Regions from separate parts of the Verrucosispora sp. NA02020 genome, predicted to be linked through region 3. Evidence: riboswitches for the same ligand, from Rfam matches in the RefSeq annotation. Region 3 holds a riboswitch; each other region holds the start of a gene.
What was found. Region 3 has a riboswitch for cobalamin ahead of HUT12_RS19630 (energy-coupling factor ABC transporter permease). Riboswitches for the same ligand answer to the same signal wherever they lie in the genome.
Positions count from the first base shown of each region.

Region 1 (7,844 bases), 330 kb from region 3:
GCCGAGCGCGTGCAGGTACGGCACGGCGGCGCTCTTGAGCAGCACGATCCGCTGCGGAGGGGCGTCGAAGGTGACGTCCACGCCGCAGTTGGTCACGGTGACCGGGTAGCCGGGGGCGGCGTCGGTCGGTCCGTCGGCGCCGCCGCCGCACCCGGCGACGAGCAGCACGCACGCGGAGGCGGCGGCGGTGGCGAGGCGGCGTGCCTTCAACATCGGTTCTCCTTGACGGACGGGCGTTCAGGCGCCGGAGGCGTGCAGACGGCGGATCAGGACCAGCAGGAAGGGGGCACCGAGCAGGGAGGTGATGATGCCGATCGGGATCTCCTGCGGTGCCAGCAGCACCCGGGCCAGCACGTCGGCCCAGACCAGGAGGATCGCCCCGAGCAGCGCGGCCACCGGCACCACCCGGACGTGCGGTGCGCCGACGATGCGGCGGGCCAGGTGCGGCACGACCAGGCCGACGAAACCGATGCTGCCGGCGGCGGAGACCAGGATGCCGACGCTGAGCGAGACCAGCACGAGCAGCCGGAGGCGGAACCGGTCCGGCGAGACGCCCAGGGTGTGCGCGGTCTCGTCGCCGATGGCCAGCACGTCGAGCCGCCGTCCGACGACGGTCAGGTATCCGATGGTGCCGATCAGCACCACGGCGGCGATCAGCAGCAGGGCGTTCCAGCGGGCCAGGCCCAGCGACCCGAGGAGCCAGAACATCACCGACCGGGCACCCTCGGCGGATCCGGAGGCGAAGATCAGGAAGCTGGTGGTGGCGTACAGCGCGTACCCGACGGCGACGCCGGCCAGCAGCAGCCGGATGGAGGTGACCCGGCCGCCGCTGCGCGCGATCAGGAAGACCAGCAGCGAGGCGCCGAGCGCGCCGACGAACGCGCTGGTGGAGAGCGCGTACTGGCCGAAGCCGGCGCCGGCGCCGAAGAGGATCGCGGCGGCCGCGCCGCTGGAGGCGCCGGAGTTGATCCCCAGCAGGTACGGGTCGGCGAGCACGTTGCGGACCATGGCCTGCAAGGCCACGCCGCAGACCGCCAGCCCGGCGCCGACCAGCATGCCGAGCAGGACCCGGGGCAGTCGGACCTGCCAGACGATCGCCTGCTGCGGTCCGGTCCAGCTCACCTCGCCCGGCACGCCGACGAGCTGGTGCCCGATGATCCGGGCCACCGTGAGCGGCGGGATGCCGATCGCCCCGGCCCCGACCGCGACCAGGCCGGTCAGGACCAGGCCGAGGGTCAGCGCGAGCAGCCAGAGGCCGGTCCGGCGGCGCTGCGCCGCCACACCGAGCACGTCCGTCGGGCTCGTCGGCAGGGTGGTGACGCTCACCGCTCTCCCACGCAAAGTCGTTGTTCTTGCCAAGCCTTTGCAAAAAGCTAACACCAAGATCACGCCAGCGGAAGCCGGATGAGTCGTTGTTCACGCTCCGCTCGACCCCGTGTCGCCGTGCGGACATCACACCCGCGCGCCGGTCGTCACGCGTGATCCGGACGCTAGGATCCGAGACGGTACTGGTTCGCCCCGGCCGTCCGGTCGAGGCGTCGTAAGAGGGAACCCGGTGTGAGTCCGGGACTGCCCCGCAGCGGTGAGTGGGAACGACCGCCGTCACACGCACTGGACGCCCTGTCGGGTCCGGGAAGCGACGGCCAGTAGGAGACCGGCCCAGCCGGTCGCGCCCACGAGTCCGAAGACCTGCCCGTGCCGCGTGCGCAGCCGCGCACGCCGCCGTCGGCCTCGCGGGAGGGCCCGGGCGAGGTCGGTCGTCGCACCGTGCCCTCCCCAGCCTTCCCCGGAGCCGTACCGCCGGACCTCGAGGGAAGGGAACCCTGGCGACATGACCACTCCGTTCGGCACGAGCACCGTGCTCGGCTATCCGCGCATCGGCCCGCGCCGTGAACTCAAGACCGCGGTCGAGGGCTACTGGGCCGGCCGCATCGACGAGCCGACCCTGCGGGCCACCGCCGCGCAGGTACGCGAGGAGACCTGGCGTACGTTGCACGACGCCGGCCTGTCCGCCGTACCGTCCAACACGTTCTCGCTCTACGACCACGTGCTCGACGCGGCCGTCACGGTCGACGCCGTACCCGACCGGTTCCGCCGGCTCGGCCTCGGTGAGCTGGACACCTACTTCGCCATGGCACGCGGCACCGCCCAGGAGCCGCCGCTGGAGATGACGAAGTGGTTCGACACCAACTACCACTACCTGGTGCCCGAGATCGGCCCGGACACCGCCTTCGCCGCCCGGGCCGACACGCCCCTGACCGAGTACGGGCGGGCGCGGGCGCTCGGCATCACCACCCGTCCGGTGCTGGTCGGCCCGGCCACCCTGCTGCTGCTCGCCAAGCCCACCGCCGACGCGCCGGACGGGTTCCGCCCGTTCGACCGGCTGGACGACCTCGTCGACGTCTACGCCGACCTGCTGACCGCGCTCGCCGACGTCGGGGTGCCGTGGGTGCAGCTCGACGAACCGGCGTACGTCGGCGACCGGTCCGACGCCGAGATCCGCGCCCTCAGCGCCGCCTACGCCCGCCTCGGCGCGCTGACCCACCGGCCCCGCCTGTTCGTCGCCGCCTACTTCGGCGAACTCGGCGATGCGCTGCCCGCCTTGCTGGACACGCCGATCGAGGCGATCGGGTTGGACCTGGTCGCCGGACCGGGTGACCTGGACCGGCTCGCCGGCCACGGCGCGCTGCCGGGCCGGACCGTGGTCGCCGGGCTGGTCGACGGCCGCAACGTGTGGCGGACCGACCTGCGGGCCGCTGCGGCTGTCGGCGCCACCCTCACCGGGCTCGCCGACACCGTCGCGGTGTCCACCTCCTGCTCGCTGCTGCACGTGCCGGTGGACCTGGCCGCCGAGACCGAGCTGGACCCCCGGCTACGGGACCGGTTGGCGTTCGCCCGTCAGAAGGTCGACGAGGTGGTCGCGCTCGGTCGGGTGCTGCGCGACGGGGTGGGCGAGCTGCCCGCCGCGCCTGCGCCGGTGCCGGCACAGTGGCGCGACGACGCGGTCCGTGCCCGCCTGGAGGCCCTGCGGCCCGAGCACACCCGACGCGGCCCGTACCCGCAGCGCGCCGAGGCCCAGCGCCGACGCCTCGGGCTGCCCGCGCTGGCGACCACCACCATCGGGTCGTTCCCGCAGACCGAGGCGTTGCGCCGGGCCCGGGCCGAGCACCGGGCCGGTCGCCTGGACGCGGCCGGCTACGCCGAGCGGATGCGGGCCGAGATCGCCGAGGTGGTGGCCGAACAGGAACGCCTCGGGCTGGACGTGCTGGTGCACGGCGAGCCGGAGCGCAACGACATGGTGCAGTACTTCGCCGAACACCTCGACGGCTTCGCCGCCACCGCCCACGGCTGGGTCCAGTCGTACGGCTCCCGGTGCGTACGCCCGCCGATCCTGTACGGCGACGTGACCCGGCGCGCACCGATCACGGTGACCTGGTCCCGGTACGCCCAGTCCCTCACCGACCGGCCGGTCAAGGGCATGCTCACCGGTCCGGTGACCATCCTGGCCTGGTCGTTCGTCCGGGTGGACCAGCCGCTGGCGGAGACCGCCCGGCAGGTCGCCCTGGCCCTGCGTGACGAGGCGCGGGACCTGGAGGCGGCGGGCATCCGGATCATCCAGGTCGACGAGCCCGCCCTGCGGGAACTGCTGCCACCACGCCGCCGGGACCACGCCGGCTACCTGGACTGGTCGGTGGCGGCGTTCCGACTGGCGACCAGCGGCGTCGCCGACGCCACGGCGATCCACACCCACCTGTGCTACTCGGAGTTCGGCGAGGTGCTGCCCGCCATCGACGCCCTGGACGCCGACGTGACCAGCATCGAGGCGTCCCGTTCCCGGATGGAGATCCTCGACGACCTGGCCACCGTCGGCTACACCCGGGGCATCGGGCCGGGTGTCTACGACATCCACTCGCCCCGGGTGCCCGACGGCGCCGAGGTGGTCACCGCGCTGCGCCGGGCGGCGGCGGTCGTCGGGCCGGACCGGCTCTGGGTCAACCCCGACTGCGGGCTCAAGACCCGGGGCTACGACGAGGTCCGTCCCGCACTGACCGCGCTGGTCCGGGCCGCCGCCTCGGTCCGCGCCGAACTGGCCGCCGACGGGCCGACGCCCGCACCGAGCGACGCCTGACCGGTGGTGCCCGCCGGTGGGAGCCACCCACCGGCGGGCGCCGCCGACGGACCGCACACCCGAGAGGACCGGAAGGGTCAGGGTGTGGTGGCCTTGACCACGACCGCCTCCGGGGGCGGTGGCTGCTCGGCCGGCGGGAGGCGTCGGGCCAGCCGCCGGACCGCGGTGTTGAGCACGGCGATCAGCGGTACGGCGATGAGCGCGCCGAAGATGCCGTCGAGCACCACACCGGCGGTGACCGCCAGCACCACGGGCAGCGGGTGCAGCGCCACCGCCTTGCCCATGATCCACGGCTGGAGGACGTTCCCCTCGACCTGCTGCACCACGATCACCGCGCCGAGGATGAACAGCGCGGTGACCCAGCCGCCGTCCACCAGGGCGACCAGCACCGCCACCGCGCCGGAGAGCGTGGCACCGACGATCGGGATGAACGCGCCGAGGAAGACCAGCGCGGCCAGGGCGAAGGCGAACGGCACGTCGAACAGCACCAGCGCGATACCGATGCCCACCGCGTCGATGAACGCCACCAGCACGGTGGCCCGCACGTAGGCGACCAGGGTCTGCCACGAGGCCCTGCCCGCGTCGTCGAGGCGCCAGCGGGCGGGGGCCGGGAACATCCCCACGATGAACCGCCAGATGCGCTGGCCGTCGCGGAGGAAGAAGAACATGGCGAAGAGAACCAGCAGCGCGCCGGTGAAGATCTCCACCACCGTGCCGGCGGTGGAGAGCGCGCCGGTGGTCAGCGCCTGGGTGTTCTCGTTGATCCAGTTCTGCCCGGCTTGGATGTACTGGTTCAACGTGCCGTCGGAGAGGTTCAGCGGCCCGTCGCGCAGCCAGTTCTGGATCTGACCGATGCCGTCGGCCGCGTTGCGGCTGAGGTCGGGCAGGCCGGTGACGAACTCGCTGACCACCATGGTCAGCGTGCCGACCACGGCGGCCAGTCCACCGATCAGCACCACGGCGGTGGCCAGCGAACGGGGGAAGCGGGCCCGCAGCAGCCAGCCGACGGCGGGTGCCAGCAGTGCGGAGAGCAGCAGCGCCACCAGCAGGGGCACGATCACGACGCGGATGGTGCCCATGAACCGCAGCATCGCCCAGCCGACGATGCCGATGACGATGATCCGCCACGACCAGGCGGCGGCGATCCGCAACGAGTGCGGCACCCCGGCGTCGTCCCGGCTGATCGTCGAGGGATGGCCGTCCTCGCCGTCGTTGCCGGCGCGGGGCTCGGGGATGGGCCGGGCGAACTCCTCCGCACGGTCGGCCTGCCGGGTACGGTCCCGGTCCCTGGCCGCGCGTACCGACTCGCGTCCCCCGTCGTACGCCCGGCGCAGTCGGTGCCGCAGCTGCTCGAACCGGCTCAAGGGAACCCCCAGGTGAAGATCGGTCGGTACACCGTAACGGGTCGGGCCACACACCGGCACGGTGACCAGCGGCCAGGCCGGAAACGACCGGACCGCCGCCGATCTTCGCCGGTGACGTCGGGTCGCTTCAGCCCTATCCTGGCGCTTCGTGCCCGGGTGTCCGGCCGACGCCGCCCCGGCTCGCGGGTGGGTCCCTCCGGACGCCGAGGGCTCCATCTGCCACGAGGAGGTTCCCGGGTGAGAAGGTTCGCGGTACTCGTCACCGCGGTGACGGCGGCCACGGCGGTCGCCGTACCGGCGCAGGCGCAGTCGACGTCGACCCCGACGGCGGTCACCCTCAAGCCGCCGCTGAGCGGCCTGGTCGACCGGGCCGAGCCGGCCACCGGTGCGTACGCGCCGGTGGTGGACAGCTTCGTCATCCGGGTCAACTGGAGCGACCTGCAACCGCAGCAGCAGGCCGGCACCGACCACGGCGGTGCGCTCGACACCACCGCGATCGACCTGGCGGTCACCGCCGCGAACGCGGCCGGGATGCACGCCCGGCTGCGGGTGGTCGGCGGCATCCACGCCCCGGACTGGGCGAAGACGCTGGGCGGGTCGAGCCCGATCCCGTGGTACACCAGCGGCAGCCTGACCGGCACGATCGGTGCGTTCTGGACCAGCGAGTACGGAACGGCCTACCAGAACCTCCAGGACCGGCTGGCCGCCCGCTACGACGACGAGCCCCGGATCCGGGACGTGGTGATCGCCCGCTGCACCACCGAGTTCGCCGAGCCCTACATCCGGCAGACCGGGCAGCTCAGCCTGAACCGGCCCGGCCTGGAGGCGGCCGGCTACACCGGGGCGGCCGACGACCAGTGCCACCGCGACGAGATCGACGCGCACGACGTGTGGGAGCAGACCCGCTCCTACCTGGCCTTCAACCCGTACCAGCGGATCAACGAGGTGACCTGGACGGGCTCGGTGGACATGCCGTACACCCGGCAGATGATCGACTACTGCCGTACCTCACTGGGCGCCCGGTGCGTGCTGGGCAACAACTCGATGTACCCCGACCGCCCGAACAACTACTACGCGATGTGGGCGTACATCGCGGGCAAGGGCGGCCCGATCAGCTACCAGACCGCGACCGCCGACCTGGTCTGCGCCGACCAGGACCCGTGCCCGGCGTCGACCTGGAACCAGACGCTGGAGCTGGCCCTCACCTACGGGGCGAACGCCGTGGAGCTGCCCAGGACGAAGACCGGCTACCAGAGCTGGTCGATCGCGGACGTGTCGCCGAACCACGGCCTACAGCACTACGACGACCTGCTGGAGGCCGCCGCCGGGCCGTGACGCGGCTGCGCCGGACGCGGCCGTGGGCGGTGCGTAGACTCCGAACCGGACGATCGCCTTGCTCACGGCCGCTCTCGACGCGCCATCCGGCGGCGAGCTGCGGAAGAGGCCCATGACCAAGACGTACGACGTACCCCTGCTGGTGCTGACCGTGGCGACCGGGGCGATCGACGGCGTCAGCTACCTCGCCCTGGACCGGGTCTTCACCGGCAACATGACCGGCAACGTGCTCTTCATCGGTTTCGGCCTGGCCGGGGTTCCCGGGCTGCCGGTGCTCAACAACCTGGTGGCGTTGCTGGCCTTCATGCTCGGCGCGGTGCTCGCCGCCCGGCTGACCCGGGGCGCGACGGGCCCGGCGAAGCTGCCCCGCTCCGGCCTGGTCGTGCTGGTCGCCGGTAGCGCGTCGACGCTGGCGTCGGCCGGGCTCTGGCTCGGCACCGGGTCGCCGGAGGGGATCGTGATGCTGGTCGTCACCGGGTTGTTGGCGCTGGTGCTCGGCGCCCAGGCCGCGGCGGTCCGCCACATCGGCATCCGGGACCTCTCCACGGTGGTGGTGACGATGACCATGGTGAACCTCTCGGCGGACAGCCGGGCTGCCGGAGGCGTGGGCACGGCGTGGGCCCGACGGCTCGCCGCGATCGTCTCGATGGGCCTCGGCGCCCTGGTCGCGGCGCTCCTGACACTGCGGGTCGACGGGTCCTGGGCCCTGCTGATGGCGGGGGTGGTGATGGCGGCCGGCACGGCGATGATCGCGGCGGTCCGCCGCCGGGAGATCACGGCCGCGACGCACGCGCGGGCGGGCGATCCGGCCACCTGACCGCCGCGCGACGGGCGGGCCGGTGACGCGACCTGCGGCCCCGCCGACCGGGTAACCCTGGGCGTGCTCGGTCGACACCGCAATGCCAGCATGACGGCATGGATATCTACGAGGACGAGCGGACCGTGTCGCGGGCGGATCTGGCCGCGTGGCTGCGTCAGGTGGCGAGCCAGGTGGAGGCCGGGCAGGTCTTCTACGG
Region 1 is NZ_CP054923.1:4,846,236-4,854,079, reverse strand. Features, by position in the region: gene HUT12_RS21210 (ABC transporter substrate-binding protein) at 1-213, opposite strand, end outside; gene HUT12_RS21205 (iron ABC transporter permease) at 238-1,326, opposite strand; cobalamin riboswitch at 1,493-1,712, shown strand; gene metE (5-methyltetrahydropteroyltriglutamate--homocysteine S-methyltransferase) at 1,832-4,129, shown strand; gene HUT12_RS21195 (AI-2E family transporter) at 4,207-5,493, opposite strand; gene HUT12_RS21190 (hypothetical protein) at 5,731-6,828, shown strand; gene HUT12_RS21185 (YoaK family protein) at 6,941-7,645, shown strand; gene HUT12_RS21180 (amphi-Trp domain-containing protein) at 7,744-7,844, shown strand, end outside.
Region 1: linked by a shared signal. The riboswitch ahead of metE (5-methyltetrahydropteroyltriglutamate--homocysteine S-methyltransferase) and the one ahead of HUT12_RS19630 (energy-coupling factor ABC transporter permease) in region 3 are both predicted to bind cobalamin.

Region 2 (7,844 bases), 1.1 Mb from region 3:
GAGCACCACGGCTGCCCCGGCGGGCGGACGGGCCCAGGCCACGAAGACCACGATCCGCTCGCCGCCGCTGTCCGGGTCGGTGCAGCCGACCACCGCGGTCATCGTGGCCGGCAGCCCGGCGGTGGCGGCGGCCACCGCCTCCAGGTCGGACGCGTGGAACGTCCGGCCGTTGACGAAGATCACGTCCTTCGCGCGGCCGGTCACACAGAGCCGGCCGGCGCGTTGGAAGCCCAGGTCACCGGTGCGCAGCCAGCCGTCCACGAAGGTCTCCCGGCTGGCCTGCGGATCCCGGTGGTAGCCGCGCGCCACGTTCGGGCCGCGTACCTCGACCAGGCCCACCCGCTCCTCGGGCAGCGGACGGTGCCGCTCGTCGACGACGCGTACCTCGCAGCCGGGCACGGGGTGTCCCAGGTCCATCAGCTCCACCGCGTGCCTACCCGGCGCGGTGCTCACCGCCCGGCCCCGGCTCAGCGCGGCACGGTCCAGCACCAGCGGCGCGGCGACCTCCCCGGGCGGCGGGAAGGTCACCGCGAGGGTCGCCTCCGCCAGGCCGTACACCGGTCGCAGGGCGGCCGGGGCGAGCCCGGTCGGGCGGACGTGCGTCAGGAAGGCCCGCCACACCGTGGGGGAGATGGGCTCCGCGCCCACCACCACGCACCGGACGCGGCTCAGGTCGAGCGTGGCGAGAAGATCCGCCGGGACCCGGCGGACCGCCAGCGCCAGCGCGAAGTTCGCCGCCGAGAGCAGGGTCGCGCGATGCCGGTGGGCGGCGGTGAACCACAGTGCCGGGCGCTTGGCGAACGCCATCGGAGGTACGCGGACCTGCGTGCACCCGATGGCCAGCGGGGTCAGGTGAGTGCCGATCAACCCCATGTCGTGGAAGTACGGCATCCAGGTGACCAGCACGTCGTCCGGTCCGGCGCCGCTGGCCAGCCGGGACTGCTCCACATTGGCCAGCACGTTGGCGTGGGTCAGCTCCACCCCGCGCGGCGTGCCGGTGCTGCCGGAGGAGAACTGGAGGAACGCCACGTCGTCGGGGTCGGCGGCGAACGACTCCTCCAGCGGGGGGCTGGTACGCAGGTCGACCAGCCGCAGCACCAGGCCCGCCAGCCCGTCGGCGACCGCCCCGGTGGCGTCGTCCACCACGGTCACCGCGTCGGCGAGCAGCTCGCGCACCGCCCGTACCCGGGCCGGTTCGGGCGGCAGCGGCACCGGGACCAGCCCGGCGGCGAGCGCCCCCCAGAACAGCGGCTGGAAGTCGTCGCCGGCGTCGGCGACCAGGATCACCGGGGTGCCGGGGATCACGCCGGCCGCCCGGTAGCCGCCCGCCACCCGCAGCGACTCGTCCCGCAACTGCCGCACGGTGACGGTGCGCTCGGTGCCGTCCTCGCGAACGTGCACGACCACCTGGTCGGGTGCGCGATCTGCGGCCTGGACGAGGACGTCGAGCAGTGTCCGTCGGTCGCCGGGTCCGGCCGCAGTCTGCACGCGACGATGCTAGTGGGCATGATCGAGTACCCGGCCGACGGTCGCCGGGATGCCCGTCATCTGACACGCGACACGCCCGGCACAGCATCTGGTGTTGCCATCTCCGCACCGCACCCATATATGGTGTGCCCCGTAGCTGGTTCGACCGCCGCTCCACGGCGGTCGAGGCAAGAGGGAACCCGGTGTGAATCCGGGACTGCCCCGCAGCGGTGAGTGGGAACGACCGCCGTCATCACGCACTGGACCCGCCAGGTCTGGGAAGCGACGGCCAGTAGGCGCGAGCATCAGGCCCACGAGTCCGAAGACCTGCCAGCGCGCCGCACGCGACGTGTGCGGCGGTCGAAGGCCGCGTGGGACGGCCGACGCCAGGAGCTGGTCGTCACGGCAGCAGTGCCGTCGGCAGACCGGCGGCGTCCTCCCGCGCGGACCCGACGATCTCGGGGACAGGCGTGAGGAGGGGAACATGACGGTGACCCAGGAGCAGGCGGGGCCGGAGCAACGCCGGCACGTCATGCAGGTCCGCAAGCGGAACGGCGACACCGAGCCGGTGGACGTCAACAAGATCGTCAAGGCGGTCGAGCGGTGGGTCGCCGACCTGGACGAGATCGACCCGCTGCGGGTGGCGACGAAGACCATCAGCGGGCTGTACGACGGCGCGACCACGGCCGAGATGGACAAGCTCTCCATCCAGACCGCGGCCGAACTGATCGGTGAGGAGCCGCAGTACTCGAAGTTGGCGGCCCGACTGCTGGCCGCGTACGTGGACAAGGAGGTCCGCGGACAGCAGGTGGCCAGCTTCAGCCAGTCCATCCGGTACGCACACGGCCTGGGCCTGATCGGCGACGACACCGCCGCGTTCGTGGCCCGCAACGCCCGCAAGCTGGACGACGCCGTCGACCCGGCGGGGGACCTGCGCTTCGAGTACTTCGGCCTGCGCACCGTCGCCGACCGGTACCTGCTGCGGCACCCGCAGACCCGGCTCGTGGTGGAGACGCCGCAGTACTGGCTGCTGCGGGTCGCCTGCGGCCTGTCCCAGACGCCCGGCGAGGCGATCGGCTTCTACCGGCTGATGTCCAGCCTGGCCTACCTGCCCAGCTCGCCGACGCTGTTCAACTCCGGCACCCGGCACACGCAGATGTCCTCGTGCTTCCTGGTCGACTCGCCGCGCGACGAGCTCGACTCCATCTACGAGCGCTACCACCAGGTCGCGAAGCTGTCCAAGTTCTCCGGTGGCATCGGCATCTCCTGGTCCCGGGTGCGCGGTCGGGGCGCCCTGATCCGGGGCACCAACGGCAGGTCGAACGGCATCGTGCCGTTCCTCAAGACACTGGACGCCGGGGTGGCCGCGGTCAACCAGGGCGGCCGTCGCAAGGGCGCGGCCTGCGTCTACCTCGAACCGTGGCACCCGGACGTGGAGGAGTTCCTCGAACTGCGGGACAACACCGGCGAGGAGTCCCGGCGTACGCACAACCTGAACCTCGCCAACTGGATTCCGGACGAGTTCATGCGCCGGGTCGAGGCGGACGGCGACTGGTCGCTGGTCGACCCGTCGGACGCCCCCGAGCTGCCCGACCTGTTCGGTGAGGCGTTCGACGAGGCGTACCGCGCGGCGGAGAAGAAGGCGGTCAAGACCGTCAAGGCCCGCGACCTGTACGGCCGGATGATGCGGACGCTCGCGCAGACCGGCAACGGGTGGATGACCTTCAAGGACGCCTCGAACCGGCTCTCCAACCAGACCGGTGCCCCGGGCAACACCATCCACCTGTCGAACCTCTGCACCGAGATTCTGGAGGTCAACGACGACGCCGAGACGGCGGTCTGCAACCTCGGGTCGGTCAACCTGGGCGCGCACGTCACCGCGGACGGGGTCGACTGGGAGCGGCTGCGCGCGACGGTGCGTACCGCCGTGGTGTTCTTGGACCGGGTGATCGACATCAACTACTACCCGGCCGAGCAGGCGGCGGCGTCGAACCCGCGCTGGCGCCCCGTCGGGCTCGGGCTGATGGGCCTCCAGGACGCGCTCTTCACGCTGCGCCTGCCGTTCGACTCCCCGGCCGCCCGGGAGCTGTCGACCCGCGTGCAGGAGGAGATCTTCCTGACCGCGTTGGAGACCTCGTCCGGGCTCGCCGAGCGGTTCGGCCCGCATCCCGCGTACGCCGAGACCCGCGCCGCCCGGGGTGAGCTGCACCCGGACCTGTGGGGCGCCGAGGTCGGCCAGACCGGGCGGTGGGCCGCGCTGCGCGAGACGATCGGTCGGCACGGCCTGCGGAACTCGCTGCTGGTGGCGATCGCCCCGACCGCCACCATCGCCTCGATCGCCGGCTGCTACGAGTGCATCGAGCCGCAGGTGTCCAACCTGTTCAAGCGCGAGACGATGTCCGGCGAGTTCCTCCAGATCAACACCTATCTGGTCCGCGAACTGAAGGCGCGCGGGCTGTGGACGGCCCCGATCCGGGAGCAGATCAAGCGCGCCGAAGGTTCCGTGCAGGGCGTGGTCGAGCTGCCCGCCGACGTACGCGAGCTGTTCCGGACTGCGTGGGAGCTGCCGCAGCGGGCGCTGATCGACCTGGCGGCGGCCCGCGCCCCCTTCATCGACCAGTCGCAGTCGCTGAACCTGTTCCTGAGCGCGCCGACCATCGGCAAGCTCTCCTCGATGTACCTGTACGCCTGGAAGTCCGGGCTGAAGACCACGTACTACCTGCGGTCGCGTCCGGCGACCCGGATCCAGCAGGCCACTGTCGCCGTCACCCCGAGCGTCACGCCGGTCGTGGCGGTCAGCGACGACGAGGCGTTGGCCTGCTCCCTGGAGAACCCCGAGAGCTGCGAGGCATGCCAGTGACCACCGTCTCCGAGACCAGCACCAGCACGAGCACCGGCGTGGGGGAGCGGCACCTGCTGCTCGATCCCGGCATGGACCTGACCCTGCGGCCGATGCGCTACCCGCAGTTCTTCGACCGCTTCAAGGACGCCATCAAGAACACCTGGACGGTGGAGGAGGTCGATCTGCACTCCGACCTCGCCGACCTGGCCAAGCTCTCCCCGGCCGAGCAGCACCTGGTGTCCCGGCTCGTGGCGTTCTTCGCCACCGGCGACACCATCGTCGCCAACAACCTCGTGCTCAACCTCTATCAGCACGTCAACTCGCCGGAAGGCCGGCTGTACCTCTCCCGGCAGCTGTTCGAGGAAGCGGTGCACGTCCAGTTCTACCTGAACCTGCTGGACACCTACGTCCCGGACGAGAAGCAACGGTTCGAGGCGTTCGCGGCGGTGGAGAACATCCCGTCGATCGCCCGCAAGGCCGAGTTCTGCTTCACGTGGATCGACTCCATCTTCGACCTGCGCGAGCTGCGGACCCGCGAGGACCGGCGGGCCTTCCTGCTGAACCTGATCTGCTTCGCCGCCTGCATCGAGGGCCTGTTCTTCTACGGCGCCTTCGCCTACGTCTACTTCCTGCGCTCCCGGGGGCTGCTGCACGGCCTCGCCTCGGGCACCAACTGGGTGTTCCGCGACGAGTCCATGCACATGGCCTTCGCCTTCGACGTGGTCGACACCGTCCGCGCCGAGGAGCCGGACCTGTTCGACGCGGAGTTGGAGCAGCAGGTCAAGGACATGCTGGCCGAAGCGGTCGAGTGCGAGGTGCAGTTCGCCGTCGACCTGCTGGAGCAGGGCGTCTCCGGCATGTCGCCGGCCGACATGCGGGAGTACCTCCAGCACGTGGCCGACCGGCGGCTGGCCGTGCTCGGCATCGCCCCGATGTACGGCAGCGGCAACCCGTTCGCGTTCATGGAGTTGCAGGACGTCCAGGAGCTGTCGAACTTCTTCGAGCGGCGGGTCTCCGCCTACCAGGTCGGGGTGACCGGCTCGGTCAGCTTCGACGACGACTTCTGATCGACCTGGCTGTGCCGAGGTCCCGGGTGGCGTGACGCCACCCGGGACCTCGGCGTTCCGGCTCGGCTCCGGCCGTGCCCGGTCCTGTGGCGGGTGCCCGGCCCTGTGGCCGGAGCGGAGGTGGTGTCCGGCGTGGTCGTGTCGTCGGCCGCTGTCGAGCTGAACCGGTTGCGCTATCGGCCTCGCGATCCGTCGCCGCTGTCAGCTCGACAGCGCTCGTACCGGACACCGACCGAGCCTGAGTGTGCCGACCTCGTCCACGTCCCGCTTCCGTGCGCGTCGACGAGACGGCCGCGCCCGTACCCTGTCGCCATGACCACGGCATGGGGACCGGCGGCCGGGCCTGACCCCGCTGCCCGCTGAGCGGCCCGTGGCGGCCCTCGTGCTCCCGCCCCGCGCGCCGGTGACCGACGCGCAGGGTCCGATCTTCGGCCCGTCTGGGGCATCCACCAGGCGAAATGCCGGCAGGAAACATCGAGAAACTCGTTCGTCATCTTCCGTTGACCGTGGGATGAGTCGAGTGTTAACTGTTAACAGTTATCAGGAGGGCAAACGTGTTGGACGTGAGGCCGATCAGGGCGGAGTCCCTCGGCGAGAAGCTGGCCGGCGAGCTGCGCCGTCGCATCATCGTGGGCGACGTGCCGTCGGGCACCCGGCTCGTCGAGGAGGAGCTGGCCGACTCCTTCCAGGTCAGCCGGGGTCCGGTCCGTGACGCCATCCGCATCCTGCGGTCGGAGGGACTGGTCACCGGCTCCGGCCGCAACGCCGTCACCCGGTCGCTGAACGACGCCGACATCGAGGAGCTGATGGCTCTGCGGGAGTCGTTCGAGCTGCTGGCGGTGGAGCGGGCCATCACCGTCCGGCGCGACGTCCTCGCCCGTCAGTTGCGTACCGCCCTGATCGACATGGACGCGGCGGTGAACGACCGGGACCCGGTCGCCTTCACGACCGCGGACATCCGGTTCCACAGCGCGTTCTTCGCCACCGCCGGGATGACCCGGCTCAGCGTCCTGTGGGACCAGTTCCGCCCCACCATCGAAGGTCTGCTGCACGCCTCCGGCAAGCGGCTGGCCGACCTCGCGCCCTCGGCGCGGGAGCACCACGACCTGGCCGGGCTGATCACCGCCGGCAAGGTCGCCGAGGTCAAGGCCGAGCTGCACCGACACCTGCAGACGACCTGCTCCCGGCTGCGTTCCGCGAACCCCCCGACCCCCGTCCAGAGAGAGAACGACCTATGAGATCACGCATGCTGCGCCTCGCCGCGTTGGCCGTCGCCGGCACCCTCGTGGTGACCGGCTGCGCCGACCGCGGCGGGAGCGAAACCGCCTCCGGCGAGAACTTCCCGGAGAAGGACCTCACCCTCGTCGTGCACGCCGCCGCCGGTGGTGGCTCCGACCTCACCGCCCGCACCCTGGCCAAGGAGCTGGAGGCGGACCTCGGCCGGTCGATCGTGGTGGAGAACCGGACCGGTGGCGGCGGCCGGGTGGGCCTGACCTACCTCAAGGGCCGGCCCGCCGACGGGTACTCGATCGGGTTCATCCCGGTCGAGGTGGCGATGCTCGGGCACCAGGGCGCCGACATCGCCCCGGAGCAGTTCACCGTGCTCGGGCAGGTGATGAACGCGCCGGCCACGCTGTCGGTGCCGACGAACAGTCCGTACCAGAGCCTCGACGACCTGCTGGCCGCGGCGAAGCGTGAGCCGGGCACGATCACCGTGTCGAACTCAGGTGCCGGCGCCATCTGGGAGGCCGCCACCCTCGCCCTGGGCGAGGCGGCCGGTGCGACCTTCAAGCCGGTGCCGTACGACGGCGGCGCGCCGGCCGTGGCCGCCGGGGTCTCCGGCGAGGTCCAGGCCGTGATGGCCGGGGTGAGCGAGTCCGCCGCCGCGGCCGGAAACAACCAGCTACGCATCCTCGCCGTGCTGGCCCCGGAGCGGGTCTCCTCGCTGCCGGACGTGCCCACCGCCACCGAGCAGGGCGTCGACGTGGTCATCGGTGGCTGGGGCCTGATGGGTGCCCCCGCCGGACTGCCCGACGAGGTCCGGCAGCGGCTCGCCGACGCCGTCCGCAAGGCCGCCTCCTCGGAGGCGTTCAAGGACGTGATGACCAAGGCCGGCAACACGCCGCTGGCGACCTCGCCGGACGAGGCCAGTCAGTTCGCCCAGACCGAGTACGACCGCTTCGGCCAGATCTACGGCTGATGGCTATCCACCACCCGCCGATCCAGGGTGATCACGGTGCCGCCGCGCGTTGGCGCGCGGCGGCACCGGGGATGGTCTTCCTGGTACTGGGCGCCGTGTTCCTGTGGCTGGCCCGCTCGATCGAGCTGCCCGCCCGGGCCCTGGCGGTGAGTCCCCGGATCTGGCCGGAGACGCTCGCCATCGGGATCATCGGTCTGTCGGCCCTGCAGATCGTCCTCGCCTTCGTCACCACGCCCGCCGTGGCCGACGACGAGGACGAGGAGGGACC
Region 2 is NZ_CP054923.1:3,394,007-3,401,850, forward strand. Features, by position in the region: gene HUT12_RS14820 (non-ribosomal peptide synthetase/type I polyketide synthase) at 1-1,488, opposite strand, end outside; cobalamin riboswitch at 1,609-1,817, shown strand; gene HUT12_RS14825 (ribonucleoside-diphosphate reductase subunit alpha) at 1,952-4,327, shown strand; gene HUT12_RS14830 (ribonucleotide-diphosphate reductase subunit beta) at 4,318-5,376, shown strand; gene HUT12_RS14835 (GntR family transcriptional regulator) at 5,931-6,614, shown strand; gene HUT12_RS14840 (tripartite tricarboxylate transporter substrate binding protein) at 6,611-7,576, shown strand; gene HUT12_RS14845 (tripartite tricarboxylate transporter TctB family protein) at 7,576-7,844, shown strand, end outside.
Region 2: linked by a shared signal. The riboswitch ahead of HUT12_RS14825 (ribonucleoside-diphosphate reductase subunit alpha) and the one ahead of HUT12_RS19630 (energy-coupling factor ABC transporter permease) in region 3 are both predicted to bind cobalamin.

Region 3 (7,844 bases):
GTGCAGGGCGTCGAGCGTGCGCAGCAACGCCTCCACCCCCGACGGGTCGAGTCCGGCGGTCGGCTCGTCCAGGATCAGCACCCGGGGCCGCAACGCCACCGCCCCGGCGATCGCCACCCGCTTACGCTGGCCGTACGAGAGCAGGTGGGTGGGACGGTCGGCGAGGTCGCCGATCTCCAACGCGGCCAGCGCCTCGGTACACCGCTGCCGCACCTGCGCGTCGTCCAGACCGAGGTTGACCGGCCCGAACGAGACGTCCTGGAAGACGGTCGCGGCGAACAACTGGTCGTCGGGGTCCTGGAGCACCAGCTGCACCTGCTGACGGACGTCCAGCAGCCCCGCCCGGGTCCGGCGCAGCGGCACCCCGCCGACCAGCACCGTGCCGGCGTCGGCGGCCAGCGATCCGACCATCAGCCGGAACAGGGTCGTCTTGCCACCGCCGTTGGGCCCCAGCACGGCCATCCGCCGCCCGGCCGGCACCGACAGGTCGGCGCCGGTCAGTACCGGACGCTCCGCCTCGTACCCGAAACTGACCCCGCGCAGCTCCAACAGCGGCGGATCGCCGCTCACCCGAGCACCACCAGCATCCGGGTGGCCAGCACCACCGCCGCCAGCAGCAGCACGGTGACGACCAGGAACGCCGCCGACGGCTGGCGGACCTCGGTGCGTACCGCCAACGAGCCGGTGTAACCGCGCAGCGCCAACCCCTCCTCCCAGCGCCGGGCCAGCGAGAACGCACGGACGAAGACCGCGCCGGCCTGCCCGGCCAGCGACCGGTAGGTGCTGGCCCAGGTCCGGTAACCCAGCCGGGCCGCCTGGGCCTGCCGCACCGCGTGCACACTCTCCAGCAGCAGGAACAGCATCCGATAGATCAGCGCGGCCACCTCGGTGACCGCGCTGGGCACCCCGAGACGCTGGAGCCGGGGCAGCACGTCGGCCAGCGGCGTGGTGGCGGCGAAGAGCAACAGGCAGAGCAGCGCGGCGCAGGCCCGACCGGCGGTCGTGGCGGCCGTCGCGAGCCCCTCCGGCGCCCACCGGACCTGCGTCGGACCGGAGACCGCCACCAGCATCGGCACCGAGCCGGTCAGGATGAACAGCAACGGCGTCCGGGCCACCCGCACCAGCAGACGCGGCGGCAGCGCCGCCGGCCCGAGCAACGCCACCGCTGCGGTCAGGCCCACCACCAGGGCGCCCGGCCACGGCGGCAGGAGCAGGGCGCAGCCCAACAGCCCCAGAGCCAACAGGGCCTTCTCCACCGGGTGGCGGCGTCGCCAGGGGCTGGCGTACGCCGCCACGTCCAACGCGAGCACTAGTCGGTGGTCTTCTCCCCGGTCGCGGACTGCTCGCCACGCAGCCGCTGCCGGGTCCGGGCCACCCCGAAGTAATAGCCGAGGAACCCGGCACCGAGGGCGGCCTGAAGCGCGAACAACGCCGACTCGATCTCACCCGACGGCGGTTCGTAGATCGAACTGAACCACGGCTCGTAGTCGGGATGGTCGTTGACGATCGCCTCCTCGGCGAGGGCGTCGGCACCGGCGAACGGCTCCTCGCCGCTGCCGAGCCCCAGCACCAGCGGCGCCACCGCCAACGCCACCACGGCGAGCAGCAACAACAGGTTGGTCCGGCCGAACGACTTCACGCCACCGCTCCCTGGGTCGTCGGGGCCGGACGGCGCAGGATGCCGAGCCGGCGGAGTTCCTGCGGGCTCACCCGGACCAGCAGCCGGACCACCAGGACCGTGAGCAGCCCCTCGCTGATCGCCAGCGGGATCTGGGTGACCGCGAAGATGGACCCGAACTTGGCCAGCGCGCCGACGAAGCCCGAATCCGGGTCCGGGAAGGCCAGCGCGAGCTGCGCGCTGGTCACGCAGTACGTCGCCAGGTCGGCCAGGGCAGCGGCGAAGAACACCGAGATGCCGAGGCCGCCACCGAACCGGCGGATCAGCGCGTACACGCCGAAGGCCACCCAGGGACCGACGATGGCCATCGAGAAGACGTTCGCGCCGAGCGTGCTCAACCCGCCGTGCGCCAGGAGGAGCGCCTGGAACAGCAACACGATCGTGCCGAGCACACTCATCACCGGTGCCCGGAACAGGATCGCGCCGAGACCCACACCCGTCGGATGGGAACAGGAGCCGGTCACCGAAGGGATCTTCAGCGCCGACAGGACGAAGGTGAACGCCCCGGCCGCGCCGAGCAACAGCTTCGCGTCGGGGTTCGCGCGGACCTGCTGGACCAGGTTGCGCGCACCGTGGATGACGAACGGTGTCGAGACCGCGAACCATGCCGCCGCCTGCACCGGTGGTAGGTAGCCCTCAGCGATGTGCATGAGTCGACCTCCCCTTCCAACACCTCGTGGACGAGATCACATGTCGGGGTCGGTCTCCTGGCTCCCGGATCGTCGCGTACTCCGGCCTTCCCAGGTCCTCCACGGACCCAGTGGCGTACAAGTCGGAGTGAACTCCCCGGTCACAGTGGCGAGGGCCGCGCCGGTATCACACCGGCTTCCCGTTACCGCGACGGCGCGACGTTATCCGTTCCGCACACCGACGCACAAGACTCGTCGATGCCACCGCGACCGTACGCGGGTGAAGAGTGCCGTTTGTCACGACGATTCACGGGTAGACGCCAGATCCGTTGCGAGAAGGGGCCGACCGGTTGGACGAGAACGAGTTCATCGACTCCGTGGCGCACCGCACCGGCGCGTCGACGGAGCAGGCGACCGCCATCGCGCGCGCCACCCTGACCACGCTCGCCGAGCGGATCGACGGCGGCGAGGCACGGGACCTGGCCGACCGACTCCCGGAAGGGCTGCGGGCGTACACGTTCGCGCCCAGCGAGACCGCCGAACGCTTCGGGCTCGACGTGTTCGTCGACCGCGTCGGCGGCCGTGCCGACGTCGATCCCGACCTGGCCGAGGCCGGCATCCGGGCGGTCCTGGACACCATTCGAGGTGACGTCGCCCCCGCCGACCACGACGACGTCATCGCGAACCTGCCGGCCGAACTGTGGCAGGTGGCCAACCCGGCGCCGTCGTACGACGCGCAGCGCGACCGCGGCTAGCGGGTCACCGCCCGGTCAGGTGGGGCGCCGGCTCCACGTACACCGGCAGGTGGTGCCCGGCCCTGGCACAGAAGAGGGCGACCTCGTACGCCATGTCCCCCACCTCCGCCGAGCCGTCGATACCGACGGTGAGGATCGCCCCGTTGCCGGTGGTGGCGTGGAACAGGAACGCCCGCGACATCTGCACCACCACCTGGTGCAGCTCACCCTCACCGCACAATCGGGCGGCGGCCAGACCGAGCGCCTGGAGCCCACAGACCACACTGGACAGTTCCTCGGCGATCTCCTCGTCGATGCCCCGCGAGGCCCCCAGCATGATGCCGTCCGGGGAGAGCACCACCGCGAACTTGGCGCCGGGCACCCGATCCACGATGTCGTCGAGCGCGTCGTTGAGGTTCTCGGCGGTGACCAGGGCATGGGTCATAAGGGCGCTGTCCTCTCGTCGAAACTCCTACGTTCGTACCAGAGAAGACGCGGCCTCAGGAGCCCACTGGTGGCCCGATCCTGTTCTCTGATCCCCCTAACGTACGACGACGCTGGTCACCCTAATCGGACGGGTCGGACGTCCCGGTCACACCGGGAATCCCTCTTCTGACCGACGGTGACACCCGCTCAGGACGACGGCACCGGCCACCGCAACCCCACCAGGCCGGGCACGGCGACACGACCCAGTTCGGCACCGCTGGTCGGGTCGAGCCACCGCACCGCCGACGGCCCACCCACATAGAGACGGCCACCGTCGGGGCCGAGGACGAGACCGGTGACGGGGGCGTCGACCGGTCGTTCGGCGACGACCCGCAGACCGACCGCATCCACCGTACGCAGCACACCGGCCCCGCCGAGGAACAGTCTTTCGTCGTCCGCCGTCGCGTACGCCGGGCCGGACGCCCCGGGCACGACGGCGGTGCGGCGTACCGTCAGTTCCTCGGTGGAGATCTCGGCGACGGTCCCGGAGGTCAGGTCGGCGACGTACAGCCGGGAACCGTCCGGGGCGATCGCCATGGCGTGCCCGTCGGCTGTGCCCTCCCCGAACGGGTGCGGCAGATCCACGCAGTAGGCCCACCGCTCGTGCAGGTGCAGCGTGTGCACGAAAGCGTGGACGTCGCTCCCCGGCCGTCCACTGATGCGGTCCCGGGTGTGCCGATGCTCGGGCTGATGGGTGTAGAGCGTGTACAGGACGCGACGGTCCGGGGCGAGTACCGCCTGACGCCCGTCACCGCGCATCTCCTCCTCCGCGCCCGCCGGGATCGCCTGCTTGAGGCGGGTCTGCAACGGGCCGGCCACACCGGTGGCGAGGTCGACCACCCGAACCCGGTACCGGTCCGGCGTCTGCGGCGGCAGCCACTCCAGCACGAAGAGGCCGGTGTGGTCGTGGGTGAACGCCTCCGGGACGACGTTGCCCGGCAGTCGCCGCCGGTGCCGCACCCCACCCGCGTCGGCGATCAGCACCGGCGTGGCGTCCCGCCCGGCCGGAGACGCTGCGGTGACGCTCACCGCCTCGGTGGTCAGTGCCACCCACGTGCCGTCGGCGGAGACCGTCTGCGGCACCCAGCGGCCGGGCAGCCGCACCCGGGCGGAGGCGACACCGGTGGCGGTCTCGATCCGCCAGAACGCGGTGTCGGCACCCTCCGGCGTGCTCGCGTACACCGACCGCCCCTCGGCGGTGGCGACGGCGTGCGGGACCACCTGCCGTTCGGCACCACGGAGCAGGCCGAGTCCGTCGGCCAGGTCCACGAGCAGCGGATCCGGCGGCACGCCTGCCACCGGTGACCCGGTCGGATCACACCCGACCAGCGTCGCGGCACCCGCGCCCACCAGCGCGGACAACAGGGTACGGCGGGTGGTCGTCCTCGTCGCCATCATGCCCGGATGACACCGTCACGCCGATTCCGGTTCCGTCGGCGGAGAGTGGAACCTGAACGCCGCGACCGGTGTCAGGACAGTGATCCCACCGGAGGTTCCCCTGGACGACGAGGAACTCGTCACCCGCGCGCAGGCAGGTGACCTGGAGGCGTACGAACTCCTGGTCGCCCGGCACACCGCGTCCGCGTACCGGACGGCGATCCTGCTCGGCGCGGGAGCTGACGCGGAGGACATGGTCCAGGAGGCGTTCGTGAAGGGCTACCGGAAACTGTCCCGCTATCGCGGCGACGCCTCGTTCCGATCGTGGCTGCTGGCGATCGTGGCGAACGAGACACGCAACCTGCACCGGTCACGCGACCGGCGTACCGGTCTGGTGCTGCGGGCCGCCCGGGCGGCACCGTACTCGGAGGCCGCCGAGGACGGGGCCGTCGACGCCGCCCTCGCCGGGGAACGGCGAGCCACCCTGGTCCAGGCTCTGCGGTCGTTGCCGGAGCGCGACCGCGAGGTGATCGTCTGCCGCTACTTCCTCGACCTGTCCGAGGACGAGACGGTCGCCATGCTCGGCTGGGCACGCGGCACGGTGAAGTCGCGGACGTCCCGCGCCCTGGTGAAGCTGCGTGGCCTGCTCGACGTCGAGGAGCTGAGCCGTGGCTGACCTCGAACGGGAGCTGCGCGAGCTGTCCGCCTGGCTGGAGACCCCCGAGCCGCCGGACGTCACCGCCCGGGTCCGCGCCCGGCTGGCCGCCCCCGCCCGATCCTCGCGGACCATCGAGGGACGCCGTCGTCGATGGCGGTACGCGGTGGCCGCGCTTCTCGCCGCCCTCCTGGTGATCGCCCTGCCGCCCGGACGGGCCGCGCTGGCCGACGCGGTGGCCGGACTGCTGCGCTTCGCCGGCATCACGATCAGCACCGCACCCGCCCCGCCGCCACCGACGGCTTCCCCGTCGCCGCTGCCCGCGCAACGCCCGACCGATCTGGGCGAGGCGCACCGGCTGGTGCGGTTCCCGGTCCGGGTACCGGCCGCGCTCGGCCCGCCCGACCGGGTGCTGGTGGCCGACCCGGACGGCGCGGGGGGACACCGGGTGGCGACGCTGCTCTACCGGGGCGGTCAGATTCGGCTGGACGCCTTCGACGGGCAGCTCGACGGCGTCTTCCTCAAACAGGCCGGCGGATCCGGGGCGCAGTGGACGGAGGTCAGCGGACGACAGGCGGCGTGGATTCCCGGCCCGCACCCGATCTCGTACGTGGATCGGGACGGGGTGGTGCGGGAGGAGAGCGCCCGGCTGGCCGCCGCGACGCTGATCTGGGAGCAGGGCAGAGTGACCTACCGCCTCGAAGGCGAGCTGACGGTGAACGAAGCGGTCGAGATCGCATCGTCGCTCGGATAGCGCGAATCAACGCCACGTAGCCGCCTCCAGATCACGGTCGCATTGCCGGGCCTCGATACCGTTCACGGTCGTGGACGAGCTGACGGTCGGGCAGCGGGCGGCGCGGCTTCTGGAGGGCGACGACGTCGACAAGGACGACGTCCGTTTCTTCCTGGCGCGCCTCCTACAGGTGCAGGAGGAACAGGGACGAGCGGCCAGCCGGGCGGTGACCCGAGGGCTCGCTCTCGCCGCCGCATTCGTCGTCCTCACGCACAGCACGCTCCTGGAAGCCGAACTGCTGGGGATGAAGATCCATGACATCTCCCCGATGCGACTCGTCATCCCGGTCGCCATGATGCTCATGGTGCTCCGCGCGGTCACCGCCCTACGGCTATCCCTCTTCTACCGACGCGTCTTCCACGAGGCTGCCGGTCAGCAATTGCCGAGCTGGCGGGCGTCCGGGCTGCTACCTCTGCTCAGCCCGTGGAACGGGCCGATGTCGACCCATGCCAGCCCGGTCCGACTCGACGTCGATGAGCATCCGGCAGTGGACCGCCTGCATCAGGTGATGCGAACGACTGACTCCTGGGCGGGTATCACCGCCCTCGCGGCATTCCAGGTGTACGCGTTCGTCATGTTGTTCCACGATCCGCGAGTCCCGACCATCGCGATCGTCGCTTCTCTCGTTCTCACGGTGAGCCTGATGTCGTTCGTCGCCGCGTACCTGTGGTACGTCAACCTGAGCAGGCCCTGAGTTCTGCTCCCCGCGCACGCTGGGATGATCCGACGAAGCCCACCAGTTCGTCTGCCACCTGAGCCTGTTCCCTGCGCACGCGGAGCGGAACAGGACCCCACCTCAGCACGCGATCTTGAAGCCTGGGCAACCGGCAGAACTGGTGGCTACTTTCCGTGTCCACCTGTGTCGTTTGATCTGAGAGAACTCAGCCGTTCTCCCCTCGGCTATCGGCTTGCCATGGTCAGAGCGCGCACTTCATCCAGGTACGAGGCGACCTCACCCTTATCCGGATAGTGGCTGGCCAGCGTATCCGCCAGTTCGCGCGAGCACATCAAGAGGGATGGCAGCGACTTTCGGTCGCCTTCGAGGGCTTGGCGTCCATGGGACACCGCTGCTTCGACATCTCCGTCCCTGGCCGCTGTGACACCCAATGTCACCCACGCTTCCGCAATTCGCATGGGCTTGCGAGGGATGCCGTGCGGGTCGGTCGATGAGCTGATGACCTCCTGGGCGTACATGTTGGCCAGGCGGTTTTCACCGACGATGCGGTAGCAGTCCATGGCGTAGAAGTCGAACTTGGCGGGGTCGACCATGAAGTGGTGGTCGACGTCCGCCGGGTACGGGAGGGACTCCAGGAGGCGGCGACCTTGGTCAAGGGCGGTTTCGACCTGTCGTCTGTCGCCCAAACGCGCCCAGGCTTTGGCACGCTGTGCCGCGAGTTGGACCGCAGCACCATCGCTCGTTGCCATTTCCTCGCCCGCCTCAGCGGCAGCGATGGCACCTCGGTAGTCGCCCTGCGTCAGCGCGAACCAGGCA
Region 3 is NZ_CP054923.1:4,512,190-4,520,033, forward strand. Features, by position in the region: gene HUT12_RS19615 (energy-coupling factor ABC transporter ATP-binding protein) at 1-570, opposite strand, end outside; gene cbiQ (cobalt ECF transporter T component CbiQ) at 567-1,310, opposite strand; gene HUT12_RS19625 (energy-coupling factor ABC transporter substrate-binding protein) at 1,310-1,639, opposite strand; gene HUT12_RS19630 (energy-coupling factor ABC transporter permease) at 1,636-2,328, opposite strand; cobalamin riboswitch at 2,358-2,563, opposite strand; gene HUT12_RS19635 (DUF2267 domain-containing protein) at 2,658-3,062, shown strand; gene HUT12_RS19640 (roadblock/LC7 domain-containing protein) at 3,067-3,486, opposite strand; gene HUT12_RS19645 (hypothetical protein) at 3,675-4,925, opposite strand; gene HUT12_RS19650 (RNA polymerase sigma factor) at 5,005-5,580, shown strand; gene HUT12_RS33230 (hypothetical protein) at 5,573-6,313, shown strand; gene HUT12_RS19660 (hypothetical protein) at 6,384-7,046, shown strand; gene HUT12_RS19665 (XRE family transcriptional regulator) at 7,253-7,844, opposite strand, start outside.

Region 4 (7,844 bases), 1.9 Mb from region 3:
CCCGGGCGGTCTGCGTACCGGTGCCCAGGACGGTGTCCGGCGCGCATCCGACCCGGACGCCCGCCGACGAGGCCCGGTCGATGAGCGACCGGGCCTCCGGGAACGTGACGGTGAGCGGCTTCTCGACGTAGACGTTCCGTCCGGCGTCGATCGCCGCGCCCGAGATCTCGGCGTGCGCCGCCGGGATCGTCAGGTTCAGCACCGTCGCCACCTCGGGGTGGTGGAGCAGCCGCTCGACACTCACCGCCTCGGCGCCGGGAATGGTCGCGGCGGCAGCGGAAGCCCGGGCCGCGTCCAGGTCGGCCACCGCGACGACGCGGACCCGGGGGTGGTGGGCGAGCGTGCTCAGGTACGCGCGGGAGATGACCCCGAGACCGACGATGCCGACGCCGTGCGGGTCGCCCACAGCATTCCCCTCTCGATGACGGTACGGACGGCCGTGTGTTCCAGCACGTCGAGGCTGTGTCCCGGAGTCGTCACGACGATCCGCCCGGCTCCCCAGGTGCGGGTCCAGATCGCCGGCGAGGTGACCGGCCGGTGCCACGGGTGCCACTCCCGAGTCGGGTGGGTGGTGGTGGCCAGGACGTCGATCAAGTCGTCGTGCAGCACCCAGTACTGCTCGGTGACCAGGTCGAAGTCCTCGATCCCGGCGGTGATCGGATGGTTCCGGCCGAGGTCGGTGATCGTGACCGAGTGGGGCAGGAAGCTGTCCTGCTCTCCGCCGCCACGGGCACACGGCTCGACGCCGGGGTGGACGGCGAACTGGCCGCCCACCAGGTGCAGGTAGTCCGAGGAGGCCCGGAACGAGTCGACGATGCCGCCGTGCCAGCCGGTGAAACCCGTCCCGGCGACGACCGCCGCCGCCAGGCCCGCCACCTGCTCCCCGGTGATCTGCGACATCGTCATGCACTGCACGATCAGGTCGGTGGCGGCCAGTTCGGCGGCGTCGGCGTAGACCTCCGTCGACTCCTCCACCCGTACCTCGTATCCGTTGCGTTCGAGGAACGGGATGAACAGCTCCGTCGCCTCGACCGGCCGGTGACCCGCCCATCCGCCTCGGACCACGAGGGCTCTGCGCCGCACCACACCCGCTCCTTCCCGACCCGTCGCCCCAGGACGCTTCCGTCCGGGCCGACGCCCACGCCATGACGACCGTCGATAACCGTACCGGGCTTCGCGGTCACGAGTCGCGTGGGCGTCTGCCGTCGACCGGTGTGCCGTCGCGCAGGTGCACGTCGGCGATGAGGACGGCGAGGTCCGCGTCGACGTGTTCGTACCAGGTGTCGTCGGGATGCACGACGACGAGCGGCCCGAGGTTGCAGGGGAACAGGCAGCCGGTCGAGGTGACCAGGACGTCGTCGTCGCCGAGGCCGTTCGCCTTCAGGCGGTCGCCGAGGGTGGCGGCGACCTGGTTGGCGCCGTACGCGGTGCAGCGCGGCCCACGGCACACCAGCACGTGTCGGCGGTGTCGGGTGATCTGCGACCAGGCGGGGCTGCGGAACGGTCCGGGGTTGCCGTCGAGCGTGGTGTGGTCGCCGGTGACGGCGTCGCTGACTGCCGTGACCAGCGCGGGCTGTGTCGCCAACGGCGGGGCGAGCAGCACGCGTACCTGCCGGTCCCGGGTGGTACGCCAGTGGGCCACCGCGCGGCGGAGCCAGGTGTCGAGGTACCGGTCGGGCGGCAGGTGCACGGCCACGAGCAGGACCTCGTCATGCTCCGGTACGGCGTCGAGGGCGACGTGCAGGGAGGGCTCGGCGCCGTCGAGGAAACAGGCCCGCACCGGTACGCCCACGGCCTCGGCGACCGCTGCGGCGAGGCGGTGGATCGCGTCGTGGCCGCCGTGGTGGGCCGCCCCGCGCGAGACGAGCAGGACGTTCATACTGCCGGGGCCCGGTAGGTGATGACCGGTCGTCCATCATGGACCGTCACGTCGGCGTCCACGGCGTACACGTCGGCGAGCAGCGCAGGCGTCAGCACGTCGGCAGGCGTTCCGGTGGCGACGACCCGACCGTGGTGCAGCACCACCACGAGGTCGCAGAACATCGCGGCCAGGTTGAGGTCGTGCAGGGCGGCGAGGGTGGTGACGGCGCTGCGACGGACCAGGCCCAGCAGTTGGAGCTGGTGGCCGATGTCGAGGTGGTTGGTGGGCTCGTCGAGCAGGAGCAGTTGCGGTTCCTGGGCCAGGGCCCGGGCGAGTTGGACCCGTTGGCGTTCCCCGCCGGAGAGCGTCTGCCAGCGGCGGTGGGCGTACCCGGTCATGTCGACGCGGTCGAGCGCGTCGGCGGCGGCGGCCCGGTCGGTGTCGGTGTCCGACCAGCGGGAGCGGCGGTGCGGGGTGCGGCCGAGCAGCACCACGTCGAGCGCGGTCAGGTCGAGGTCGGTCTCGGCGTACTGGGCGAGCAGGGCCATCCGCCGTGCCGCGGTGGCACGCGGCAGCCCGGCCACGTCGTCGCCCGCGACGGTCACGGTCCCGGATCGGGGGGCGATCAACCCGGCGACGACCCGCAACAGGGTGGTCTTGCCGGACCCGTTGGGGCCGAGCAGTCCGACCAGGGTGCCGCGCGGCGCTGCGCACGTCACGCCGTCGAGGAGTCGCGCGGCCGGCACCGACCACGAGACGTCGCGGATCTCCAGCATCAGGTGTTCCGGTCCCCTCGGCGCAGCAGTAGCACGAACGCGGGCACCCCGAGCAGGGCGGTCAGCACGCCCACCGGCAGCTCGCGGGGGTCGAACAGGGTCCTGGCCGCGGTGTCCACCCAGATCAGGAAGATCGCTCCGGCGAGGACCACGACCGGCAGCAGCCGCCGGTGGTCGGGGCCGGTGAACCGCCGCACGGCGTGCGGCAGGATCAGGCCGACGAACCCGATCGCGCCGCTTATCGAGACCAGCACGGCGGTCAGCAGCGCCGTGGTGACCAGCAGCAGCCACCGGACACGCCGGACGTCCACGCCGAGGGCGGCGGCGGCCTCCTCGCCGAACGCGAACGCGTTGAGCGCGCGGGCGAACCGGAGGATCACGGCGAACCCCACCGCGAGCAGCGGCGTCGCCCACGCCAGTGCGGTCCAGTCGACGCGGGCGAGCGAGCCGGACAGCCAGAAGGTGATGCTCTGGGTGGCATGCGGATGGGCCACCCAGATGATCACGAACGTCGTCAGCGCGGCGCAGAGCTGCGCGACGGCGACGCCGGCCAGCACCACCCGGGTCGGTCGCAGGACCGCGCGCCGGCCGGCGGCGGCGACCACGACGGCGAACGCGGCGAGCGCCCCCACGAACGCGCCCCCGGTGAGCGCCACGGCACCCGCGCCGAGTCCCAGGACCAGGACGGCCACGGCACCCAGCGACGCCCCCGAGGAGACACCCAGGAGGTACGGGTCGGCGAGCGGATTGCGGGTGACGGTCTGCATGACCGCCCCGCAGGCGGCGAGGCCGGCCCCGACCACGGCGGCGCCCAGCACCCTCGGCAGCCGCAGTTCCCACACGATGTGGTCGCGCAGCAGCGGCACGTCGGCGCTCGTCAGGCCGAGATGATCGGTGATCACCAGCCACACGGTGCCCAGCGACAGGTCTGCGGGCCCCACCGTCACGGCCGCGCCCACCGACAACACCAGGCCACCCGCGAGTACGACCACCACGGCCACCATGCGCACCGCTCGGACCGGCTTCGCCGGCGTAGTCTGCGCCGGCCGGGTGGTGACGGTGGTCAGCTGCTCACCCCGCCGACGCCCCGGGCCAGCGCCTCCACGGCGAGCACGTTCCGCACCCCGGCCGCGGTGGAGGAGAAGGCCAGGGTGACGTACCGCTTGCCCTTGACGGCCGGCAGGTCCCTGAGCGCCGCGTGCTTCTCGAGGAACGCCTGCTTGTCGGCGGCGGTGTCCCAGCTCGCGTCGACGAGCACGATGACGTCGGGGTTGCGCTCGACGACGGCCTCCCAGTTGGTGTCGGCCCAACTGCCGGTCAGGTCGTCGAAGACGTTGGTGACCCCGGCCGCAGACATGATCATCGCCGGGCCGCCACAGCAGGCGCCGGCACTGGGCGCGTCGTTGCCGCCGTCCCACCAGAGCACCCGCGTGCCCTTCGCGCCCGCCGACACGTTCGCGATGCGCTGCTTCTGGTCGGCGATCAGCGTCTCGGCCCGCTCCGCGACGCCGAAGATCGTGGCGATCTCCCGGATCTCGGTGAACACGTCGTCGATCGCCAGCTTCGCCGGTCGCGTCTCCTTCGGACATCCGGCGGCGGAGACGTACGTGCCCACGCCGAGTTTCTGCCAGTCGGCGCGGTCACCGGCCCCCTCGTCGCCGAACGCGCTCGCGAAGGAGGCGTAGACGAAGTCGGGCTCCAGTTCGAGCAACTTCTCCTTCGACGGGTACTCCTTGGCCAACACCGGCACCTTCGCGTACGCGGCGGCGTACTCGGGTAGCACCTCGTCGTCGAGGTAGGCGGTGCCGGCCATGCGGTCCTCCAGGCCGAGCGCCAACATGATCTCGGTGGCAGGCTGGTTCATCGTCACCACCCGCGCCGGAGGGCTCGGGACCGTGACCGGTGTGCCGCAGTTGGTCACCGAGACCGGCCCGGCGGCGGGGGCCGTGGCAGTCGGCTCACTGTGGCCGGTCGCGGAGCATCCGCCGACCAGGGCGAGCATGACGGAGAGCGGCGCGGCAACGCGCCAGGACGCAGGGAACCGCATAGCGGGACCACCTTCCAGCACCTCGTGGACGGGTCGTACAGGTGCCGTGGCCGGTCTCCTGGCTGACGGGTGGTGCGCCGGTGGCCGGCCTTCCCAGGCATACGCCCAGTGACCTTGCGGTGGCCTCCAGCATCCCGATCACAGTGGCGAGGGCCGCACCGGTTTCACACCGGCTTCCCGAGCACCACGGCGAGGTCACCCTAACCAACGCAGGCAGCACCGTCAGTGGCCTAGATCATGGCGGGAGTCCACGTCGGCTCCGCCTGCCCCGGGACGGCCATTGCGGGATCGTTGAACGGGTGTTTAATCTGGTGTCGTGGCGTCGGACGACGTGATGTCGGCAGGGCGCGGTGGCGAGTTCGCCACCGCGAGCCGTATCCGTGACGCCGCCATCTCCCGCTTCGCTCGGGAGGGATTCGGTGCCGGGCTGCGCGCCATCGCCGCCGACGCCGGTGTCGCCGCCGGTCTGATCGTTCATCACTTCGGCTCGAAGGACGGCCTGCGTCGCGCCTGCGACGAACAGGTGCTCGCCGTGATGCGCGAGCAGAAGGCGAAGACACTGACCGACGGCACCGGCACGACCCTGTTGGCGCAACTGGCGGAGGTCGAGCAGTACGCGCCGATCGTGCGATACCTGCTGCGCAGCATGCAGGCCGGTGGTGAGCTGGTGGCCACACTCATCGAGCACATGATCGCCGACGCGGAGGAATACCTCTCCACGTCCGAGTCCGCCGGTGTGATCAAGCCCAGCCGGGACCCCGCCGCCCGTGCGCGGTATCTGGCCTACCAGGCCACCGGCAGCATGGTGCTCTGGTTCACCCTGCACGGAGCCGGTGCCGCCCCGGACCAGTTCGCGGCCCTGTTCCGCCGCTACATCGACGATCTCACGTTGCCGGCCCTGGAGTTGTTCACCGAAGGGCTGCTCGTCGACCGGTCGATGCTCGACGAGTACCTGATGTACGTCCCGGATCCGCCTGCCGCCCCCGGCGCGGACACCGCTGCACCGTAGTCACCACATTGCCCTCTGGGCGTGGCCCCTCCTTCCACCGCCGGTCCCACCGGTCGGCGGCATCCGTTCCGGCCCGGTGTGCCGGGCCTTCCTCGAACGAGGTCTCCCGCGATGACTGCTGCCATCGACATCCGACACGTCACCAAGTCCTTCGGCCGCGTCCGCGCGTTGGACGGGCTGGACCTGCACGTCGCCGCCGGCACCGTGCACGGCTTCCTCGGCCCCAACGGCGCCGGCAAGTCCACCACCATCCGGATCCTGCTGGGCCTGCTGCGCGCCGACGAAGGCCAGGCCCGGCTGCTCGGCGGTGACCCGTGGGCGGACGCGGTGTCCCTGCACCGTCGGCTCGCGTACGTCCCCGGCGACGTGGAACTGTGGCCGAACCTCACCGGCGGCGAGGCGATCGACCTGTTCGCCCGGCTGCGCGGCGGTGCCGACCCGGTCCGCCGCGACGAACTGTGCCAACGCTTCGACCTGGACCCGAGCAAGAAGGGCCGCACCTACTCCAAGGGCAACCGGCAGAAGGTGGCGCTCATCTCCGCGCTCGCCAGCGACGTGGAACTGCTGCTGCTCGACGAGCCCACCGCGGGGCTTGACCCACTCATGGAGGCGGTGTTCCAGGAGTGCATCCGCGAGGCCAAGGAGGCCGGCCGGTCGGTGCTGTTGTCCAGTCACATCCTCGCGCAGGTCGAGGTGCTCGCCGACCAGATCTCGATCATCCGGCAGGGACGCATCGTCGAGACCGGCTCGCTGACCGAGCTACGCCACCTGACCCGTACGTCGGTCGACGTGGTCACCGACCAGCCCGCCGACGCGGTGGCCGGGATGGCCGGTGTACACGGACTGCGGGCCGAGGACGGCCACCTCCGCTTCGAGGTCGACGGCGAACACCTCGCCGCCGTGGTGCGCCGGCTCGGCGACCTGGAGGTGCAAGGACTGACCGTCCGCCCGCCGACCTTGGAGCAGTTGCTGCTGCGTCACTACGGCGACCAGCCCGCGCACGCCTCGGCCACGGAGGTGGCGTGATGACCACGACGACGCCGCGCGGCCCGGTACGCACCGGTTCCTCCGCCACCGGGACCGGCACCCTGCTCAGGTTCATGCTGCGCCGGGACCGGTTGCGGTTCCCGGCGTGGACGCTGGGCCTGCCACTGCTGATGGCGTACTTCACCACCGCGCTGGAGGCCGTCGCCCAGACCCCGCAGGACCTGGCGGGTCTGACCGCCTTCACCTCCAGCCCCGCCGGAGCGCTGTTCGGCGGACCCGGCTTCGGCTTCGACGACCTGACCGTCGAGCGGTTTCTCGCCGGGCAGTACGGGCTCTACGTGATCATCGGTGCCGGCCTCATGGGGATGCTGACCGTCGTGCGGCACACCCGCGCCGAGGAACGCTCGGGCCGCGCCGAACTGATCCGGGCCAACGTCGTCGGCCGGCACGCTCCGCTCACCGCCGCACTGATCCTCACCGCCGCGATGGCGGTGCTGGTAGCCGTGCTGACCGGCGCGATGATGGCCGCCCGCGGCTACCACCCGACCGGCTCGCTGCTGTTCGGCGCGTCCATCGGGGCGGCGGCGCTGGTCTTCGGCGGCATCGCCGCGCTCACGGTCCAACTGTCGGAGTACCCGAGGGCGGCCTCCGGCGCTGCCGGTGCCACGCTCGGCGCCGCGTTCGTCCTGCGTGGGCTGGGCGACATGGCAACGGTGCAGGGCAGCGGAGCGACCTGGTTGTCCTGGCTGTCGCCGATCGGCTGGTCCCAGCAGACCGCGCCGTACGTCTACGACCGCTGGTGGCCTCTGGTGATATCACTACTGGCCGCGTCGGCGACCGCCGCGCTGGGTTACGTCCTGTCGACGCGCCGGGACTTCGGCGCCGGCCTGGTACCGCCCCGGCCGGGATCGCCCCGGGCCGCCGCGTGGCTGGACGGACCGTCGGCGCTCGCGTTCCGCCTACAGCGGGCCGGCCTGATCGGTTGGAGCGTCGCCCTGCTCGTAGCCGGTGTCGCCTACGGGTCGTTCACCCAACCGCTGGTCGACGGCTTCGCCGACGCCCCACCGGACCTGGTGGAGATCATGGGCGGCCCGGCGAACATGCTCGACGGCTACCTCGGCATGATGGGCGTGACCATGGCGCTGGCCGTCGGGGTCTACGCGG
Region 4 is NZ_CP054923.1:2,640,060-2,647,903, reverse strand. Features, by position in the region: gene HUT12_RS11675 (Gfo/Idh/MocA family protein) at 1-406, opposite strand, end outside; gene HUT12_RS11670 (ThuA domain-containing protein) at 346-1,086, opposite strand; gene HUT12_RS11665 (ferredoxin) at 1,181-1,879, opposite strand; gene HUT12_RS11660 (ABC transporter ATP-binding protein) at 1,876-2,637, opposite strand; gene HUT12_RS11655 (iron ABC transporter permease) at 2,637-3,629, opposite strand; gene HUT12_RS11650 (ABC transporter substrate-binding protein) at 3,701-4,684, opposite strand; cobalamin riboswitch at 4,715-4,888, opposite strand; partial or broken gene HUT12_RS33350 (TetR family transcriptional regulator) at 5,019-5,186, shown strand; gene HUT12_RS11645 (hypothetical protein) at 5,220-5,693, shown strand; gene HUT12_RS11640 (ABC transporter ATP-binding protein) at 5,805-6,719, shown strand; gene HUT12_RS11635 (ABC transporter permease) at 6,719-7,844, shown strand, end outside.
Region 4: linked by a shared signal. The riboswitch ahead of HUT12_RS11650 (ABC transporter substrate-binding protein) and the one ahead of HUT12_RS19630 (energy-coupling factor ABC transporter permease) in region 3 are both predicted to bind cobalamin.